DNA from 3 places in the Streptomyces asoensis genome. Region 1 is predicted to be linked to each of the others. Evidence: riboswitches for the same ligand, from Rfam matches in the RefSeq annotation. Region 1 holds a riboswitch; each other region holds the start of a gene.
The links. Region 1 has a riboswitch for ZMP and ZTP ahead of G9272_RS44465 (bifunctional 5,10-methylenetetrahydrofolate dehydrogenase/5,10-methenyltetrahydrofolate cyclohydrolase). Riboswitches for the same ligand answer to the same signal wherever they lie in the genome.
Positions count from the first base shown of each region.

Region 2: it holds a riboswitch for ZMP and ZTP, as region 1 does, so the genes downstream of both, G9272_RS27705 (glycine hydroxymethyltransferase) here and G9272_RS44465 (bifunctional 5,10-methylenetetrahydrofolate dehydrogenase/5,10-methenyltetrahydrofolate cyclohydrolase) in region 1, are expected to answer to the same signal.
Region 3: it holds a riboswitch for ZMP and ZTP, as region 1 does, so the genes downstream of both, G9272_RS00170 (bifunctional 5,10-methylenetetrahydrofolate dehydrogenase/5,10-methenyltetrahydrofolate cyclohydrolase) here and G9272_RS44465 (bifunctional 5,10-methylenetetrahydrofolate dehydrogenase/5,10-methenyltetrahydrofolate cyclohydrolase) in region 1, are expected to answer to the same signal.

Region 1 covers NZ_CP049838.1:10,006,784-10,010,014, forward strand. The annotation lists gene G9272_RS44460 (GNAT family N-acetyltransferase) at 11-508, shown strand; ZMP/ZTP riboswitch at 1,021-1,106, shown strand; gene G9272_RS44465 (bifunctional 5,10-methylenetetrahydrofolate dehydrogenase/5,10-methenyltetrahydrofolate cyclohydrolase) at 1,128-1,994, shown strand; gene G9272_RS44470 (MFS transporter) at 2,547-3,231, shown strand, end outside.
Region 2 covers NZ_CP049838.1:6,164,291-6,167,521, reverse strand. The annotation lists gene trpS (tryptophan--tRNA ligase) at 1-239, opposite strand, end outside; gene G9272_RS27705 (glycine hydroxymethyltransferase) at 320-1,771, opposite strand; ZMP/ZTP riboswitch at 1,809-1,899, opposite strand; gene G9272_RS27700 (glutathionylspermidine synthase family protein) at 2,038-3,225, opposite strand.
Region 3 covers NZ_CP049838.1:34,717-37,947, reverse strand. The annotation lists gene G9272_RS00180 (PPOX class F420-dependent oxidoreductase) at 1-330, shown strand, start outside; gene G9272_RS00175 (GNAT family N-acetyltransferase) at 441-938, shown strand; ZMP/ZTP riboswitch at 1,451-1,536, shown strand; gene G9272_RS00170 (bifunctional 5,10-methylenetetrahydrofolate dehydrogenase/5,10-methenyltetrahydrofolate cyclohydrolase) at 1,558-2,424, shown strand; gene G9272_RS00165 (MFS transporter) at 2,977-3,231, shown strand, end outside.

The DNA of each region.
Region 1 (3,231 bases):
TGCTGGCGCAATGACCGATCAACACGAGGTGGTCATCGTCCGCCGGCCGGGCCAGGGACCTCCAGCGGACCGGCTGGCCGAGTTGTTGGCGGCCTACCACCTGCGGACTCAGGCCGAGAAAGGCGAGGCCGTCGCCGATGCGGACGCGCTGCCGGACCGCTACCGGACAGAAATCTCGGACCCGCGGGCCGCGTTCGCCGACGACACCGTGCTGATGGCTCTGAGCGGCGGCACAGCCGTGGGCTGCCTCGTGCTGACCGCCCCCGCCGACGGACACTCGGAGATCAAAAGACTCTGGACCGACCCGGCATTCCGGAGCCGGGGTATCGCGTCCGGCCTGATCGGCGCCGCCCTCGCGCATGCCGCGGAAAACGGCGTCGGCACGGTACGCCTGTCGGTGTGGAAATGGCGCACAAGCGCCATCGCCCTGTACGAGCGGCTCGGCTTCACCACCGCCGAATCATGGGAGACACGGGATCAACTGCTCTGCATGGAGCGCGCCGTGTGAGCGGCCACACCAACGCGTTGCCGCCGTTCACGCATGCCCCGTACACCCTGCCGGCACGGACCCTGCCCGGCCGGATGCGCGGCCGGCCCCGACCAGTCGGGCCACCGGGACGGCCGTCGGGCAACGCACCGGCCGGGCGTGGCCGCTCCCTCCGCCGTGCGTGCGCACCGAGCCGGACTTCACCGAACGAACCAGGAACCCGCCCGCGCCCAGACCCCGCAGCGCCTGACGCATCCGTACGCCCACGGCGCGGGAATGCCGCCACGCCCGGCCGCGTTGTCCAGGACGTGGTCGTGAGGGGGACAGTGTCCCCGGGCCTCACCTATTGCCTGCGGGGACGATCGTCCGGGCTGAAGCCCCGCAGAGCCTTTCGCCGCGCAGGCGACCGCCCCTTCACGACCGCACCCTTCGTCCCCGCCCCTGGCCCCGGCCCGAGCCGGCGGGCCCCGGCAAGTCGCCTTCCGGCGCCGGACATTGACCGGGGTGAGCAGGCTGCGCGTCTACTACAGTGCGGTGTGGGCCGTGACTGGCGCTGAGGTGGAGCACCACCGGGGAGCGGTCTGACGAGACGTCGTTGCCGTGCGCCTGGGCGAGTGGTCGGCCACACCCGGAGGCAACGATGTCCGCGACTCAGACGGCCCAGCTCATGGACGGCACCGGTCTTGCCGGACGCATCGTCGAAGAGGCTGCCGCCAGGGCGGCACAGATCTCACAGCACACGGGGACCAGCCCCTGCCTGGCGACGGTGCTGGTGGGGGAGGACCCCGCGTCGGTCACCTACGTCCGGATGAAACGGGCGCGGTGCGCGAAGGCGGGTATCCGGTCCCGGCACATCGCTCTGCCCGCCGCCACCACGACCGCCGAGCTGATCGACACCCTCGCCGGCCTGTCCGACGATCCGGACGTGCACGGCATCCTGCTCCAGCATCCCTGCGGCCCGCACATCGACGAGCGAGCGGCGTTCGAGGCCATCGCTCCGCACAAGGACGTCGACGGGGTCACGGCACATTCCTTCGCCGCCATGAGCTTCGGGCTGCCGGGCTTCGTGTCCTGCACCCCGGGCGGCATCATGCGACTGCTGGAGGCCTACGACGTCGACCTCACCGGCCGGCGTGCCGCCGTGGTGGGCCGCAGCGCGATCCTCGGCAAACCGGTGGGGATGCTCCTGCTCGCCCGGGACGCAACGGTGACCTACTGCCACTCCCGCACGGCGGACCTGCCGGACATCATCCGGGAAGCGGATGTCGTGGTGGCGGCCGTGGGACGGCCCCGGCTGATCCGGGGTGAGGACATCAAGCCCGGCGCGGTGGTGATCGACGCCGGCTACAACCGGGGCAACGTGGGCGACGTGGACTTCGACGCCGCCCTGACCCGAGCCCGCCTGATCACCCCGGTGCCCGGCGGCGTCGGCCCGATGACCATCGCCGTCCTGCTCGCCCAGACCGTCGACGCTGCCGCGGACCAACTCGGCATCGAGCACCACTGACCCTTTCCTCGGGCACGCGCTCTCACCCGCTCTCCCGTCATCGGCCAAAGCCGCCGGATCCCTAACCGGCGGCCGCAGCAGCCGAACGAGACGCCGACGACCGCGAAGCCGGGAGCCGGCGGCCGGCGGGGCACGGGCCGGCCGCCCGCGCCCCGTCCATGACGACCGCGGCCGCCTGACCATTTCCCTTTCTCAAGCACCTGCGTGCTCAGCGCCGGCAACCGGCCGAAGACCGGCCCCCTGCCGCCCTCCGCAGCCGCGAGGTCGCCCGGCCGCCCTGCACCGCAGACGCCGCCGCCCGCAGACTGTCCCTGCGCGCGCCCGGGGTATGGCCGGCCCCGGAGCCGGTGTGATGCAGGCCATAATTGCTGTCGGCCGATCTTGGAATGCGTGGGCATGCGCCACCGCTGCACTGCTTGTGGGCCTTCCCTGCCCTGGGGGGCGCACCGGGCAACGGTGGCCGGCGCGAATGGCCACAGGAGCAGGACACCTCGTGGTCCCGCCTGCTCCGCCACGATCCGGACCGCCGCCCGCGAAAGGTACTTCCGCTCCATGCCACTGGCCCTGCTGGCCCTTGCCCTCGTCGCGTTCGGTATCGGTACGACCGAGTTCGCCACGATGGGGCTGCTGCCCCAGATCGCCGACGGGGTCGGCGTGTCCGTGCCGCACGCCGGCAACATCGTCTCCGCCTACGCGCTCGGCGTCGTCGTCGGCGCCCCGCTCCTGACGGGCATCGGCGCGCGCATCGCCCACAAACGGCTTCTGCTCCTGCTGTCCGCTCTGTTCGTGATCGGCAACGTCGCGTCCGCCCTCGCTCCCGGCTTCGGCCTGCTGTTCGCCGCGCGTTTCCTGGCGGGCCTGCCCCACGGAGCGCTGTTCGGCGTGGGCGCTGTCGTGGCCTCCCGGCTGGTCGCCCCCGAACGAGCCGGGCGGGCCGTGTCGAGGATGTTCCTCGGACTCACCATCGCCAACATCATCGGTGTCCCGGCCGGCACGGCTCTCGGACAGCAACTGGGCTGGCGCTACGCCTACTGCGCCGTCGCCGTGATCGGCCTCGTCGCGCTGGCCGCGCTGGCCGCCTTCGTCCCCCACCAGCCCCGCAGCACCCAGGCCGGCATCCGGCACGAACTGCGCGCCATGGGCAACCGGCAGGTCGCCCTCGGCCTGGCCACCGCCGTCGTGGGATTCGGCGGCTTCTTCGCCGTCTACAGCTACCTGGTGCCGATCCTGACCCACC
Region 2 (3,231 bases), 3.8 Mb from region 1:
CAGCGGTCCGGGTCGAGACCGGCCGCGAGGAGCTGGGCGGCGGCCAGCCGCGTGTTGGCGCTGAGCTCCTTCGGGTCCTGCGGGACCGTGATCGCGTGCAGGTCGACGACCATGTAGAACGCGTCGTGGGTCTCCTGGAGCGCCACCCACTGGCGGACGGCGCCGAGGTAGTTGCCGAGGTGGAACGAGCCTGCGGTGGGCTGGATTCCGGAGAGCACGCGGGGTCGGTCTGAGGCCATACTCATCATTGTCTCAGAGCGCGGAGACCGCCCGGAACGGGTCCCGGGCGGCCACGGGGGCCGCCCGGGGTGCCGCCGGGTCAGCCGAGGTCGATCTCCGGGTACAGCGGGAAGCCCGCCACCAGGTCGGTCGCCCGCTGGGAGATCTCGTCCGCGACCTTCGCGTCCAGGACGTGGGCGGCCTTCGAGGGGGCGCCCGACTTGGTCGTGCCCGGCTCCGTCGTGGTGAGGACTCGGTCGATCAGGGCGGCGACCTCGTCCATCTCGGCCGTGCCCAGGCCCCGGGTCGTCAGCGCCGGCGTTCCGATGCGGATGCCGGAGGTGTACCAGGCGCCGTTCGGGTCGGCGGGGATGGCGTTGCGGTTGGTGACGATGCCCGAGTCGAGCAGCGCCGCCTCGGCCTGGCGGCCGGTGAGACCGTAGGAGGAGGCCACGTCGATCAGGTTCAGGTGGTTGTCCGTGCCGCCGGTGACCAGGGTCGCGCCGCGCCGCATCAGGCCCTCGGCGAGCGCGCGGGAGTTGTCGACGATGCGCTGGGCGTAGTCCTGGAAGGACGGCCGACGGGCCTCCGCCAGGGCGACGGCCTTGGCGGCCATGACGTGCGGGAGCGGGCCGCCGAGGACCATCGGGCAGCCGCGGTCCACCTGGTCCTTGAGCGAGTCGTCGCACAGGACCATGCCGCCGCGGGGGCCGCGCAGGGACTTGTGGGTGGTGGTCGTCACGATCTGGGCGTGCGGGACCGGGTCGAAGTCGCCGGTCAGGACCTTGCCCGCGACCAGTCCTGCGAAGTGCGCCATGTCGACCATGAGGGTCGCGCCGACCTCGTCGGCGATCTCGCGCATGATCCGGAAGTTCACCAGACGGGGGTACGCGGAGTAGCCCGCGACGATGATCAGCGGCTTGAAGTCGCGGGCCGAGGCGCGCAGGGCCTCGTAGTCGATCAGGCCGGTGGCCGGGTCGGTGCCGTAGGAGCGCTGATTGAACATTTTGCCGCTGATGTTGGGCCTGAAGCCGTGGGTGAGGTGGCCGCCGGCGTCCAGGGACATGCCGAGCATGCGCTGGTTGCCGAAGGCCTGGCGCAGCTCGGCCCAGTCGGCGTCGGAGAGGTCGTTGACCTGGCGGACGCCCGCCTTGGCGAGGGCCGGGACCTCGACGCGGTCGGCGAGGATCGACCAGAAGGCGACCAGGTTGGCGTCGATGCCGGAGTGCGGCTGGACGTACGCGTGGCGGGCGCCGAAGAGCTCGCGGGCGTGCTCGGCGGCCAGCGCCTCGACGGTGTCCACGTTGCGGCAGCCGGCGTAGAAGCGGCGGCCGACGGTTCCCTCGGCGTACTTGTCGCTGAACCAGTTGCCCATCGCGAGGAGGGTGGCCGGCGAGGCGTAGTTCTCGGAGGCGATCAGCTTGAGCATCTCGCGCTGGTCGTGGACCTCCTGGCCGATGGCGTCGGCGACACGCGGCTCGACGGCGCGGATCACGTCGAGTGCGGCACGGAAGGCGGTGGACTCGGTGGAGAGGGACTGCTGCTCGGACATGTCGGCCTCCGGGGGCGTGGCGTGCGGTCACGGTTCTCGGTCTGGCCCAGGCGCACGGCACTCTTGTCGCTCACAGGCCGCTCCCCGATGGTCCGTCCCATCCCAGCGCGCCAGTCACGGCCCGCTCGCCAGCCTACCGGTCACGCCCGAATCCCAAGGTCCGGCGTCCACCATGCGAGCGACGTCGGACCCGCGCAGGACCACGCCTCCAGTGGATCCGGAGCGGCCCGCGGACCTGCGGATCCGGGGTCTGGAGGATCCGGGGTCTAGAGGATCACGTGGGGCAGGAAGCGGGCGTACTCGTCCGTGATCAGGCCGGAGGACTCGCGGATGCCGAGGCCGGCCGACTCGTCCTCCACCATCCACGCGCCGAGGACGACGTGGTTGCCGTCGAACGCGGGGAGGGGCGCCAACTGCTGGTAGCAGCAGGCTTCGTCGGTGCGCGGGGCGGGATCGCCGCCCGGTTCGTGCAGGGTGACGCCGGCGCCCTCGCGGCCCAGCAGCGGCTTGGCCACATAGCCGGTGGTGGCCGCCAGTTCGCGGGGGCCGTCGAGGTAGGCGGGGAGGAGGTTGGGGTGTCCGGGGTACAGCTCCCACAGGACGGCCAGCAGGGCCTTGTTGCTGAGGAGCATCTTCCAGGCCGGTTCGATCCACAGGGTCGTGCCGGTGCCGCCGCCGTTGTCGAGGGTGTCGAGGACATGGCCCGCGAAGCGGTCGGTCGTCAGCCACTCCCAGGGGTAGAGCTTGAAGCAGCTGCGGATGAAGCGGAGTTGCCGGTCGACGAAGCGGCCGGACAGCGGGTCCCAGCCGATCTCCTCCATGGAGATCCAGTCGGTGTCCAGGCCGGCCTGCTCGGCGGTCTCCTTGAGGTAGGCGACCGTCATGAGGTCCTCGCCCAGCTCGTCCTCCGAGGAGTGCGCGAAGTAGAGCGGGCTGCCGGGCGGGAGGAGAGGGCCCTGCTTCTTCCAGGCGGCGATCAGGCGTTCGTGGAGGGAGTTCCACTGGTCGGCGCCGGGGAATCGTTCCTCCATCCAGAACCACTGGGGGGAGGCCGCCTCCACCAGCGAGGTGGGGGTGTCGGCGTTGTACTCCAGGAGTTTCGCCGGGCCGGTGCCGTCGTAGCGGAGGTCGAAACGGCCGTAGACGGACGGGAGTTCGGCACGCCGGTGCCAGGCCTCGACGACCGCCGCCGCGATCCGCGGGTCGGTGATGCCGAGGTCGGCGAGGCGGTCGGACTCGACGAGGTGGGCGGCCGCCGCCAGGCACATGGTGTGCAGTTCCTCGACGGTCTCCTCCAGCGCCTCGACCTCGTCGAGGGTGAAGACGTAGTACGCGCTCTCGTCCCAGTACGGGCGCAGGCGGCCGTCGGGGTGGCGGGTGAGGGGGTAGACGAGGCCCTGGTCCTCGACGGTCCGCTGCCAGTCGGGGCGGGGTTCGATGCTGTGACGTCGCATGGTGCC
Region 3 (3,231 bases), about 10 Mb from region 1:
GCACAGCGGCTGGGGCGCCTCGCGACGGTCGATGCGTCGGGGCAGCCGCAGGCCAATCCCGTGGGGTTCTTCCTGCAAGAGGACGGCACGATCCTGATCGGCGGGTTCGCCATGGGACAGACGAAGAAGTGGCGCAACCTGCGCAAGAACCCGAAGGCCGCGCTCGTCGTGGACGACATCGTGAGCCTGCGGCCCTGGACGGTGCGCGGGGTGGACATCCGAGGGGACGCCGAACTCCTCATCGGCCCCCACGAGTTGGGCCCGCACTTCAGCGAGGAGGTGATCCGCATCCACCCGAGGCGGATCCACAGCTGGGGGCTCGAGGACTAGCCGGACCCACCTCTGCCGCTCCTGTCGGCTCCAGGCCCCCCCGCGGCAGGCGCAGGCACTGCTACAGGCCCGTGGCGGCGTCAGGCACGGGCCCGTGTGATGCTGGCGCAATGACCGATCAACACGAGGTGGTCATCGTCCGCCGGCCGGGCCAGGGACCTCCAGCGGACCGGCTGGCCGAGTTGTTGGCGGCCTACCACCTGCGGACTCAGGCCGAGAAAGGCGAGGCCGTCGCCGATGCGGACGCGCTGCCGGACCGCTACCGGACAGAAATCTCGGACCCGCGGGCCGCGTTCGCCGACGACACCGTGCTGATGGCTCTGAGCGGCGGCACAGCCGTGGGCTGCCTCGTGCTGACCGCCCCCGCCGACGGACACTCGGAGATCAAAAGACTCTGGACCGACCCGGCATTCCGGAGCCGGGGTATCGCGTCCGGCCTGATCGGCGCCGCCCTCGCGCATGCCGCGGAAAACGGCGTCGGCACGGTACGCCTGTCGGTGTGGAAATGGCGCACAAGCGCCATCGCCCTGTACGAGCGGCTCGGCTTCACCACCGCCGAATCATGGGAGACACGGGATCAACTGCTCTGCATGGAGCGCGCCGTGTGAGCGGCCACACCAACGCGTTGCCGCCGTTCACGCATGCCCCGTACACCCTGCCGGCACGGACCCTGCCCGGCCGGATGCGCGGCCGGCCCCGACCAGTCGGGCCACCGGGACGGCCGTCGGGCAACGCACCGGCCGGGCGTGGCCGCTCCCTCCGCCGTGCGTGCGCACCGAGCCGGACTTCACCGAACGAACCAGGAACCCGCCCGCGCCCAGACCCCGCAGCGCCTGACGCATCCGTACGCCCACGGCGCGGGAATGCCGCCACGCCCGGCCGCGTTGTCCAGGACGTGGTCGTGAGGGGGACAGTGTCCCCGGGCCTCACCTATTGCCTGCGGGGACGATCGTCCGGGCTGAAGCCCCGCAGAGCCTTTCGCCGCGCAGGCGACCGCCCCTTCACGACCGCACCCTTCGTCCCCGCCCCTGGCCCCGGCCCGAGCCGGCGGGCCCCGGCAAGTCGCCTTCCGGCGCCGGACATTGACCGGGGTGAGCAGGCTGCGCGTCTACTACAGTGCGGTGTGGGCCGTGACTGGCGCTGAGGTGGAGCACCACCGGGGAGCGGTCTGACGAGACGTCGTTGCCGTGCGCCTGGGCGAGTGGTCGGCCACACCCGGAGGCAACGATGTCCGCGACTCAGACGGCCCAGCTCATGGACGGCACCGGTCTTGCCGGACGCATCGTCGAAGAGGCTGCCGCCAGGGCGGCACAGATCTCACAGCACACGGGGACCAGCCCCTGCCTGGCGACGGTGCTGGTGGGGGAGGACCCCGCGTCGGTCACCTACGTCCGGATGAAACGGGCGCGGTGCGCGAAGGCGGGTATCCGGTCCCGGCACATCGCTCTGCCCGCCGCCACCACGACCGCCGAGCTGATCGACACCCTCGCCGGCCTGTCCGACGATCCGGACGTGCACGGCATCCTGCTCCAGCATCCCTGCGGCCCGCACATCGACGAGCGAGCGGCGTTCGAGGCCATCGCTCCGCACAAGGACGTCGACGGGGTCACGGCACATTCCTTCGCCGCCATGAGCTTCGGGCTGCCGGGCTTCGTGTCCTGCACCCCGGGCGGCATCATGCGACTGCTGGAGGCCTACGACGTCGACCTCACCGGCCGGCGTGCCGCCGTGGTGGGCCGCAGCGCGATCCTCGGCAAACCGGTGGGGATGCTCCTGCTCGCCCGGGACGCAACGGTGACCTACTGCCACTCCCGCACGGCGGACCTGCCGGACATCATCCGGGAAGCGGATGTCGTGGTGGCGGCCGTGGGACGGCCCCGGCTGATCCGGGGTGAGGACATCAAGCCCGGCGCGGTGGTGATCGACGCCGGCTACAACCGGGGCAACGTGGGCGACGTGGACTTCGACGCCGCCCTGACCCGAGCCCGCCTGATCACCCCGGTGCCCGGCGGCGTCGGCCCGATGACCATCGCCGTCCTGCTCGCCCAGACCGTCGACGCTGCCGCGGACCAACTCGGCATCGAGCACCACTGACCCTTTCCTCGGGCACGCGCTCTCACCCGCTCTCCCGTCATCGGCCAAAGCCGCCGGATCCCTAACCGGCGGCCGCAGCAGCCGAACGAGACGCCGACGACCGCGAAGCCGGGAGCCGGCGGCCGGCGGGGCACGGGCCGGCCGCCCGCGCCCCGTCCATGACGACCGCGGCCGCCTGACCATTTCCCTTTCTCAAGCACCTGCGTGCTCAGCGCCGGCAACCGGCCGAAGACCGGCCCCCTGCCGCCCTCCGCAGCCGCGAGGTCGCCCGGCCGCCCTGCACCGCAGACGCCGCCGCCCGCAGACTGTCCCTGCGCGCGCCCGGGGTATGGCCGGCCCCGGAGCCGGTGTGATGCAGGCCATAATTGCTGTCGGCCGATCTTGGAATGCGTGGGCATGCGCCACCGCTGCACTGCTTGTGGGCCTTCCCTGCCCTGGGGGGCGCACCGGGCAACGGTGGCCGGCGCGAATGGCCACAGGAGCAGGACACCTCGTGGTCCCGCCTGCTCCGCCACGATCCGGACCGCCGCCCGCGAAAGGTACTTCCGCTCCATGCCACTGGCCCTGCTGGCCCTTGCCCTCGTCGCGTTCGGTATCGGTACGACCGAGTTCGCCACGATGGGGCTGCTGCCCCAGATCGCCGACGGGGTCGGCGTGTCCGTGCCGCACGCCGGCAACATCGTCTCCGCCTACGCGCTCGGCGTCGTCGTCGGCGCCCCGCTCCTGACGGGCATCGGCGCGCGCATCGCCCACAAACGGCTTCTGCTCCTGCTGTCCGCTCTGTTCGTGATCGGCAACGTCGCGTCC